DNA from 2 places in the Mesorhizobium sp. M0698 genome. Region 2 is predicted to be linked to the other one. Evidence: riboswitches for the same ligand, from Rfam matches in the RefSeq annotation. Region 2 holds a riboswitch; the other holds the start of a gene.
The links. A riboswitch is a leader RNA that binds a small molecule or an ion and turns the genes downstream of it on or off. The one in region 2 is predicted to bind cobalamin.

Region 1 (4,714 bases), on a different contig from region 2:
TTTGCCTGAGATCGACGGGCTCGGCGAGATCGTCGAGCGAGGCGGATGTGGTGGTGAGGATGTGCATCGCGGCTCGTGCCTGGGGTCAGCCGGCGAGGATACGCTCGATGGCCGGGCGGTTCAGCCCTTTCAGGCCGATGACGACCAGGCGCGAGCGGCGGTCGTCTTCAGCGGTCCAGGCGCGGTCGTAATAGTGGTTGACGCGCGGACCGACGGCCTGCAGCAGGAGCCGCATCGGCTTGCCGCCGACTTCGACGAAACCCTTGACGCGCAACACGTTTTCTTCCTCCGCCGCCGTGGCGACCCGTTGTGCGAGCTCGTCCGGGTTGGACACAGACGCGATGTCGATGACGAACGAGTCAAAATCGTCATGTTCGTGGTCGAGCTCGTCGTCGTGGTGGGTCTTGCGATTCTCGATGTCGTCCTCGACGGCGAGGCCGAGGCCGAGCAGCACCGACGGGTCGACCTTGCCTTGCGAAGTCGGTACGATCTTCACCGCCCGCGCAACATGCTTTCCGATCACGGCATTGGCGCGGGCCGCGCCGGCTGTGTCCATCAGGTCGCTCTTCGACAGGATGATCAGGTCGGCGCAGGCGAGCTGGTCTTCGAACACTTCCTCGACCGGATCGTCATGGTCGAGCGTCTCGTCCTGCGCGCGCTGGGCCTGCAGGGCGTCCATGTCGTTGGCTACGCGGCCATCAGCCAGCGCCGGCCCGTCGACGACGGCGATGACGCCATCGACCGTGACGCGGCTTTTCACGGACGGCCACTGGAAGGCCTGGACCAGCGGCTTGGGCAAAGCAAGGCCGGATGTCTCGATCAGGATGTGGTCGACCCTCGGCGTCAGCGACAGGATCTGGTCCAGCGCCGGGACGAAATCATCGGCGACGGTGCAGCAGATGCAACCATTGGCCAGCTCGACGATGTTTTCCTCGGGGCAGGTGTCGATGGCGCAGCCCTTCAGAATCTCGCCGTCGATGCCGATGTCGCCGAACTCGTTGACGATGATGGCCAGGCGCTTGCCTTTGGCGTTTTCGAGCAAATGGCGGATCAACGTCGTCTTGCCGGCGCCGAGAAAGCCGGTGACCACGGTGCAGGGAACGCGCGAAAGGGAGGCAGCGGTCATGTCAGGTCCTTCAAAACGTCAAGGGGAGGGATGCGGGCAACCAGGCCGCGCTTCAGGCAATCGGGACGGCCGCGCCATGGAATGAGCCCATCCGTCGCGGTGGCGAACAGCTTTGCCCCGGTGACGAGATCGGCCCCGCTGGTCGTGGTCAGATCACCGAAGACGTAACTCCAGCAGCCGTCGCGCAGCATGGCCGCGCTGAGCCGGCGCTTGCAATTGCCGAGGCATTCGACGGTGCGGATTTTGATGTTTTCGCTGGAAGCGGCGCGGCGCGTGTCCTCTGCGAGCAGTTCGCCGGCGCGCGGATGAGCGTCCGAACCGGTCTCGTCACGGCAGGACGAGCAGACGATGACGGTAACGCCGGCCGGGGAATCACCATGGCCGGACAATAAATCCGCTGTCTCAGCCGGAAAACTGCTGTCGCGTTCCAAATCAGGCTCCTTGCCCGGAAAACCCGCCAGGCGATCGGATTCTTATGTCCTAGACGGCAGGTCTCCTGGCTCGCGGGTCATCGCCTGGGTGCCGCCTTCCCGGGAATATCCCAGTGGTTTTCGGCCTTGGCTCGTCGCTTACAGTTGCGGGGACAGCCGCGGATTTGAAATCGAGATTTCGCACCGCATTCCCTCTTGGCCCCTGCCGTTGCGGGCAGGGGACCGTCTGGAACGGATTTAGGCTTGTGGAGCCAGTCGTGTCAACGCACGTCTATGACGCGGCGATATCCGCGAGCGGCCGGCCGAGGTCGCCGGCAGCGGTCACCTCGATGCGTTCCAGGCCGAGCCAGCCCTGCATCTGCTTCAATTCCTCGAAAAGGGCGGCTGCGGTTTGTGGCGGGGCGCCGGGCTCCGCATAGGCGGCGTGGACGCGCAACACACCGGCCGGGCGGTCGGCCCTGAGGTCGACGCGCCCGACGATGCTGTCGCCGAGCAGGAATGGCAGCACATAATAGCCATACCGGCGCTTTTCGGCCGGCGTGTAGATCTCGATGCGGTAGTGGAAGTCGAACAACCGCTCGGTGCGCGACCGCTCGAAGACGACAGGATCGAACGGCGCGAGCAAGGCGCGCGCCTCGATCTTGCGCGGCAAACGGGCGTCCTTGTGGAGATAGGCTGTTTTGCTCCAGCCTTCGACGCTCACCGGCAACAGGTCGCCGGCCTCGACCAACTCCTCGATGCGGCCCTTGATGTCGGCGGGCGAGAGCCGGAAATAGTCGCGCAGGTCTCCTGCCGTGGCGATGCCGTGGGCGCGGGCCGAGATGCGCAGCAATTCGCGGTGAGCATCCTCGGGACAGGGAATCGGTAGCGCGAGTACCGCCGGCGGCAATACGCGCTCCGGCAGATCGTAGAACCGTTCGAAGCCGCGGCGATGCGCCGTGGTGATGCGGCCGGCCCAGAACAGCCATTCGAAGGCGTGCTTGGCATGGCTCCAGCCCCACCAGCCGCCCGAACCCTTCTGCCCTTCGAAAGCCGACGCTGCGATCGGGCCTCGTTCGGCGACCTCGCGATAGATGTCTTCGATATAGGCGGCGTGCTCGCGACCCCATTTGGCCAGTCCGCTGTACATTTCGTCGCCGCGTTCGGCCCGCTGCATGCGCCAGCGCATCAGCGGATAGGTCTCGACCGGCAAGAACGAGGCTTCATGCGCCCAATATTCGAAGACCATGCGCTTGCGCGTTACCGCGGCGTTGTCGAGCAACGCCAGCTTGTAAGGGCCAAGCCGCGAATAAAGAGGCATATAATGGGCGCGCACCACGGCGCTGACGGAATCGATCTGCAGCAGGCCGGTACGGGCAAGCACCCGGGCCAGATGCCGGCGGTCAGGCGTGCCGGTGGGGCGCGGGTCATTGAATCCCTGTGCCGCGAGCGCAATGCGACGGGCCGTGGCAAGCGAGATTCTTTCCTTCATGAAGGCGGCATCCGGACGATTTTAGACAGAGAAAATGACCTGCGATTCCGTGCCATGCTAGCAGGGTTTTGGCGGCATCCATGTCAGGAGAGAAAAGTGGAGTAAAAAGTGAAGGAAATCAAACAGGAGCGGATCGGACCAGTTTTCCCGGATATGCCGTCCAGCACCGCGATTTGAACAAGGTTTGACTTGCTTCGCCGAAAGCGCTGCGCTAACCCTCGCCGCGTTGCAGCATAGAGCCCCCTTAAAACGGTTCAGTGGTTAAACTGTCACGCTTCCGCAAGTGGGTCCGGTGCTGTAATCAGAGTGGATTGGCCGCCAACGGAAACTGCAGCATGAACGCACTTTTAGGTTCGTACCTGCCCATCGTCCTGTTCATCGGCGTGGCGCTGATCGTCGGGCTGGCGCTGCTCGCTGCACCGTTCCTGGTGGCCTACCGCAACCCCGATCCGGAAAAGCTTTCCGCCTATGAGTGCGGCTTCAACTCGTTCGACGACGCCCGCATGAAGTTCGATATCCGCTTCTACCTGGTGTCGATCCTGTTCATCATCTTCGATCTGGAGGTGGCCTTCCTGTTTCCTTGGGCGGTGTCGTTCAGCCAGATCGGCATGCTCGGTTTCTGGTCGATGATGGTGTTTTTGGCGGTGCTGACCATCGGCTTTGCCTATGAATGGAAAAAAGGAGCGCTGGAATGGGATTGAACGACAGTTCCGGCACGCTCGTCGCGCCGAAGCCCAAGGGCCTCATCGACCCCAACACCGGCAGGCCGGTCGGGTCCGACGATCCATTCTTCCTGGAGATCAACAACGAGCTCGCCGACAAGGGCTTTCTCGTCACCTCGACCGAGGCGCTCATCACCTGGGCGCGCAGCGGCTCGTTGATGTTCATGACCTTCGGTCTCGCCTGCTGCGCGGTCGAGATGATCCATACGTCGATGCCGCGCTATGACTCGGAGAGGTTCGGTGTCGCGCCGCGCGCGTCCCCGCGCCAGTCCGACATCATGATCGTCGCCGGCACGCTGACCAACAAGATGGCGCCGGCGCTGCGCAAGGTCTACGATCAGATGCCGGAGCCGCGCTACGTCATCTCGATGGGCTCCTGCGCCAATGGCGGCGGCTATTATCATTATTCCTATTCGGTGGTGCGGGGCTGCGACCGCATCGTGCCGGTCGACATCTACGTGCCCGGCTGCCCGCCGAGCGCCGAAGCGCTGCTCTACGGTATCCTTCTGCTGCAGAAGAAGATCCGCCGCACCGGCACGATCGAGCGGTGAGCGGCATGACCCAGGCGTTGAATGACCTCTCGACCTATCTCGGCGAGAAGCTGATCGGCCGGATCGGCGTGGCGGTGCTCGCCTATGGCGAACTCACCATCTCGGTCGAGCCGCGCGACCTGATCGAGGTGGTGACCTTCCTGCGCGACGACCCGAAGTGCCAGTTCATTTCGATCATCGACGTTTGCGGCGCCGATTATCCATCGCGCGCAAAGCGCTTCGACGTGGTCTATCACCTGCTGTCGCCGAGACAGAATATCCGCGTCCGCATCAAGGTCCAGGCCGACGAAGAGACGCTGGTGCCGTCGATCACCGGGATTTATCCCGGCGCCGACTGGTTCGAGCGCGAGACCTACGATCTCTACGGCGTGCTATTTTCAGGCCATCCGGATCTGCGGCGGATTTTGACCGAT
Region 2 (4,714 bases):
TCCGTAAGCGACTGGGCGAATTGCCACCAGCGCAGCGTCATCGGCTTGGGCCTCGATACGTCGCCGAAGATGATGGGGGGGCGCACGTAACGCGACCCATAGCTCTGCACCCAGGCATGCTGGGTGAAGGCGAAGCCGGACAGCTGCTCGCCGAAATGCTGTACCATGTCGTTTCGTTCGAACTCACCGTGCACCAGCACGTCCAGCCCGATCTCTTCCTGCCAGCGAATTGCAGCCTCGATCTCCTTCTTCAGGAAGGTCTCGTAGTCGACATAGCTCAGCTGGCCCTTCGCATGAGCGGCCCGCGCCCTGCGTACCTGCGGCGTCTGCGGGAAGGACCCGATGGTCGTCGTCGGGAACGGCGGCAGCCCGAGCGTGCCGGCCTGGACTCTGGAGCGCTCGGCAAAAGCGCTCTCTCGTCGCTTCATGCTGTCGTCAATGCTGGCGATCCGCCCCTCAACCAGCGGGTCATGGATCTTCGTGGATGTCACGCGAGTGGCGGCAGCCTCGGCAGACGCTTTCAACGCGCCTGCCACCGCATCCCTGCCTTGGGACAGGGCCCGGGCAAGCAACACCAACTCGTCGGTCTTCTGGGCCGCGAAGGCGAGCCACGACCTGATGTCCGCGTCGAGTTCCGTCTCCATGCGGAGGTCGATCGGCACATGCAGCATCGAGCAAGAAGGCGCGATCTCGACGCGGTCCAAGGGCCAGCCGGCGACGATCGGTTTGATGCGGTCGAGAATGGCGGGCAGGTTCGCACGCCAGACGTTGCGGCCATCGATCAAGCCAAGCGAGAGCACCAGATCCTTCGGTGCGAGCCGACCCACCGTTTCCAGCTGCTCGGGAGCGCGCACGAGATCAATATGCAGCCCGGCCAGGGGCAGAGAAACCGCGGTTTCGAGATTGTCTCCCAGCGGCCCGAAATAGGCAGCCAGCATGATCTTCAACTCGGGCGCGGCTTTTGACAGCTGGCCATAGGCGAATTCGAACGCAGCTCGTTCGTTCGGGTTCAGATCGAGGACAAGCGCTGGCTCATCGATCTGCACCCAATCGGCACCCGACAGCTTCAAGCTCCGCAGGAGTTGCTCGTAGACGGGCAGAAGCCGTGGTAGGAGCGCGATGGGATCGAATCCTTCGGCAGGCGATTTCGCCAGCTTGAGGAAGGTGATCGGTCCAAGGATGACTGGGCGTGTGTGAACGCCGAGAGCTTTAGCCTCGATGAAGTAATCGACCGGTTTCGTCGACGAGAGGGCGAACGTCTGATCATCGTTGAGTTCCGGCACAATGTAGTGATAGTTGGTGTCAAACCACTTGGTCATTTCCATCGCGGTTACGCCAGTCCGATGAGCCGCATGCTGGTGACCACCGTGCCCACAATCCTCCGTCTGACCTTGGTTGCCGCGCGCCATAGCGAAGTAGATGTCGAGTGGGACCTCGCCGCCATTCCAGCCGTAACGGGACGGAAGGGCGCCGACCATGGCTGCGGTGTCGAGCACATGGTCGTAAAGCGAGAAGTCGTTCGACGGGATTTTCGACACGCCGCGATCGCGTTGCTCCTCCCAGCTAGCGGCACGGAGCGCCTTCGCCGTCGTGAGAAGGTCGGCAGCGGACGATTTTCCGGACCAGTAGCTTTCAAGCGCGAATTTCAGTTCTCGCCGACGACCGAAGCGGGGCACGCCGAGCGTTGCTACAGGAATTTGCTGAGAGATAGTCATGCCAGACCCCGATGGTTGGGGCGTCGGTGACAAGGAAGGCGCTAGCAGGCCGGCACGAACGCCAGGCTGCAGCGGCCACCGAGACACCCCGCCCGTGGACGTAATTCGCCGTGGCAGGTCTCCTGGCTCGCGGGGTCATAGCCTCTACCCGTCTTCCCAAGGCTATTCGCCTCAGTGACATGAGTGGGGTTGGCTCGCCGCTAACAGTTGCGGGGGCAGCGCCGGCATCGCACCGGCTTCCCTCTTAGCTCCGCTGCGGCAGCGCCGTACGGAGAACCACGACGCGGGAGACAATTACAGCAGTTCGCTTCATTGTCAACGCCGCATAAAGAAATGTTTATGTCGTTATGTTAAATTTCCGTTGGCATGTTCCAAAGGTCGCCTCGAAAGCGAAAACTGTGGAAGCCTTGAGCGGCCGGTAAATCAAAGCAATGACGCACGGCGCCCTTGTCCAGGAGGATAGGAGTTCGTCGGCTGCCGGCAGCAAACATACCGGCAAGCGCCGTGGTGCTGCTTAGCGCATCACGCGAACCACCTCGGCGTCGAACTTCGGCTCCGAGGTTCCGACCGCTTCGTTGGTGATCTGCTCGCGACCATATTCGGCTCAATGGCGAGGCTGTTGCCCATGTGGAAGCTGTTGGCCGTGATGCCCTCGGTGATATGACACAACGATTTCGGGGGGAGCACACCGAGGCCAGGCGCAGCGGCGTGTTGCGAAGTGATCGAGGCCAATGTCTCGAACTGCTTGTTCGCAGCCCACCGGCTCAAGGTAACCCGGCTCAAACCACCGGGCTAGCTCAAGTCCTGTCCAAATGAGGCCTGAGCGGCAAATCGTCGTGCACGCGCACGGTTTGGCGTTCGATCTTGTGATGCGTCTTGGGCGGACAATCGCCACGGTGCAGCGCGCAGAAGCGGTCCCCAATTGGGAAGCCGAGGGCGGTGAGGGCAAGCCAGCGCCACAGGCGGAAGGGGACTTGGACCTGTTTGCCCTGCTGGACCACAAGTTCGCGACACAGGGCCTCAAGGAGAAGACCAAGAGTGATTATGCGCGGGACCTCGCCAAATTCATCAAAAGCAGCGGGCAGTCAAAGTTCGGCGCCGATTGACATGGAGATAGCCATCGCGGCGGACCGCCCAGGCGGACCGCAAGCCGGAATACAACCGGGTGCAGGCGGCCAAGCTCGTCCACAAGATGGCGTCGGGCACACACCGGCGATGGGAGAGCGGACCGTGGAGTGCAGGAACTTCACGCCTATCCACGCTCCCGTGGACGTGTCCTGCGGCACATCGGCAGCGATATTGAGGAGGCAGTTGAGCTTCTGGTCGAGCACTCTTACCTGCCACTACCTACGCTTAACGTCATCTCGTACTGAAAACGCACCACGCAAGGTCGAGATGTAACATGCGCCCTTCGTGGATGGTTCTAAGCTTCCTCGGGCGCGGTCAATCTGTGATAACGGTCGCTTGGAACCTCCATCACCGCGACGCGATCAAGGTTGGCGTATCGCGCTCGGTAGTAACCTTCCTCCTCCACTTCGGCGAAACTACACTGGGGAACGTCAAAGGTCGCAGCTTCCAATCCGAAGAAAGTCGTAGCGGTTTCTTCATCCAAGAAGTTCCACTCATCTTCTCCGTCGTCATATGTGACGCGAACATAGGAGGCCATGCGCACGGCTTCCTGATCACCCATCTCTGCGATGATGGCATCGCATTCTTTCTTCAGCTTTCCTGAAACCTCACCCTTATCCCAGTCATCCAAAGCCCGATAGATTTCTGGATGATAATACTCTGGCATCTCCTCTACATCGTCACCGATAAGCTCAATGGTGCGGACATATTGCGGATTTATCAAGAGTATTTTGTTGTCAAGGCTCCAACAATACAGCCATGGCCTGCTTGTGTTATTTCTGCGCAGATTATGAAGTTCCTTCAACTGACGTAAAATCGATTCACGCGCCTTTTCATCGATAGGATATTGGCGGCTGCCAACAGTCGTCTTGATTCTGAGCGTGCCGTATCGCGTTTCGGCATCGGCAATTGCAAACGGGCTCGTGCGCCACTCCTCGACATCAATCTTCCAGCCCAGCAGCTCCTCGACCGTGCATTTCAACGTGAGACAAAGGTCCTTGATCTGCTCGACGTTCAACTGCGTTTTGCCTGTTTCCCAACGGGCCACAGTCTGTTGCGTTGTTGCCATCTGCTCTGCCAAATCTTTTTGAGTCATGCCCAGTCGAACCCTAAGCTCTTTCATGTTCATAACTCACCTCGCGTGTTCAACACACGCATCGTGGATGAATTAATCTAACACGTCAAGCGTGTTCAAAAATCGCAGCATGTGTTTTTAGGGCGTCTTCGAGGCTCCGGCAGCCGTTCGTGACCACTTGCGCAAGACACAGGGCTGGTACACAGCACGAATGGGCGATCAAAAATTACTGCTGCGATGCTCGTCATCAGCCAAGCTGCCGCCGCACCTTCCACTAGGGTGCCAAGGTTCGAAATGAGTGCAGCCGACCATAGCGAACGGAAGGTCTTGTGCTCAAAAGGAACGAGTGAAGATGTTCTCTTCGCCATTGTGGGAAGCCTCGGGATTGACCGCGGGGCTGGATTTGTTTCGCCTCACTCAACCATGGCCTCGCCGTACAAGCCAAGCTGCCACAGTGCGCGCCTGCTAACCCAGAAAACTTGGCGGCCTTACAGGCATGCGCAGGACGTGCGAAGCCGCTCAAATCTCCCCAGATGGTCAGCCATCGAAGACCGGCATCACTTGCCCGTTGAGCGGCTATACGATAATGCTCCGCGCTAAGCAGGAAGCGCCAAAAAATTCGAGCGGCGACTTCATTCTCCTATTCAGGAAGGAACTATGAGGCGGCAGACGCGACCATTCACCGTGGAAATCAAACAAAAGCGCAATTATCAAAAATCCGCACGTTCCATCTGGGGCAATTTCGACATCGCCGCGGCGATGGCCGAGACAACAAAGGAAGTCGAGCCGTTAAATC

Region 1: another riboswitch for cobalamin. It lies ahead of NKI16_RS02110 (DUF1636 family protein); the one in region 2 lies ahead of metE (5-methyltetrahydropteroyltriglutamate--homocysteine S-methyltransferase).

Annotation. Positions count from the first base shown of each region.
Region 1 covers NZ_JAMYPQ010000001.1:411,338-416,051, forward strand. Annotated here, with positions in the region: gene NKI16_RS02100 (cobaltochelatase subunit CobN) at 1-67, opposite strand, end outside; gene cobW (cobalamin biosynthesis protein CobW) at 86-1,126, opposite strand; gene NKI16_RS02110 (DUF1636 family protein) at 1,123-1,557, opposite strand; cobalamin riboswitch at 1,596-1,799, opposite strand; gene NKI16_RS02115 (winged helix-turn-helix domain-containing protein) at 1,829-3,028, opposite strand; gene NKI16_RS02120 (NADH-quinone oxidoreductase subunit A) at 3,364-3,729, shown strand; gene NKI16_RS02125 (NuoB/complex I 20 kDa subunit family protein) at 3,720-4,301, shown strand; gene NKI16_RS02130 (NADH-quinone oxidoreductase subunit C) at 4,307-4,714, shown strand, end outside.
Region 2 covers NZ_JAMYPQ010000031.1:12,732-17,445, forward strand. Annotated here, with positions in the region: gene metE (5-methyltetrahydropteroyltriglutamate--homocysteine S-methyltransferase) at 1-1,715, opposite strand, end outside; cobalamin riboswitch at 1,811-2,011, opposite strand; gene NKI16_RS31190 (hypothetical protein) at 2,567-2,821, shown strand; gene NKI16_RS31195 (helix-turn-helix transcriptional regulator) at 3,139-3,972, opposite strand; gene NKI16_RS31200 (MFS transporter) at 4,035-4,286, opposite strand; gene NKI16_RS31205 (transposase) at 4,576-4,714, shown strand, end outside.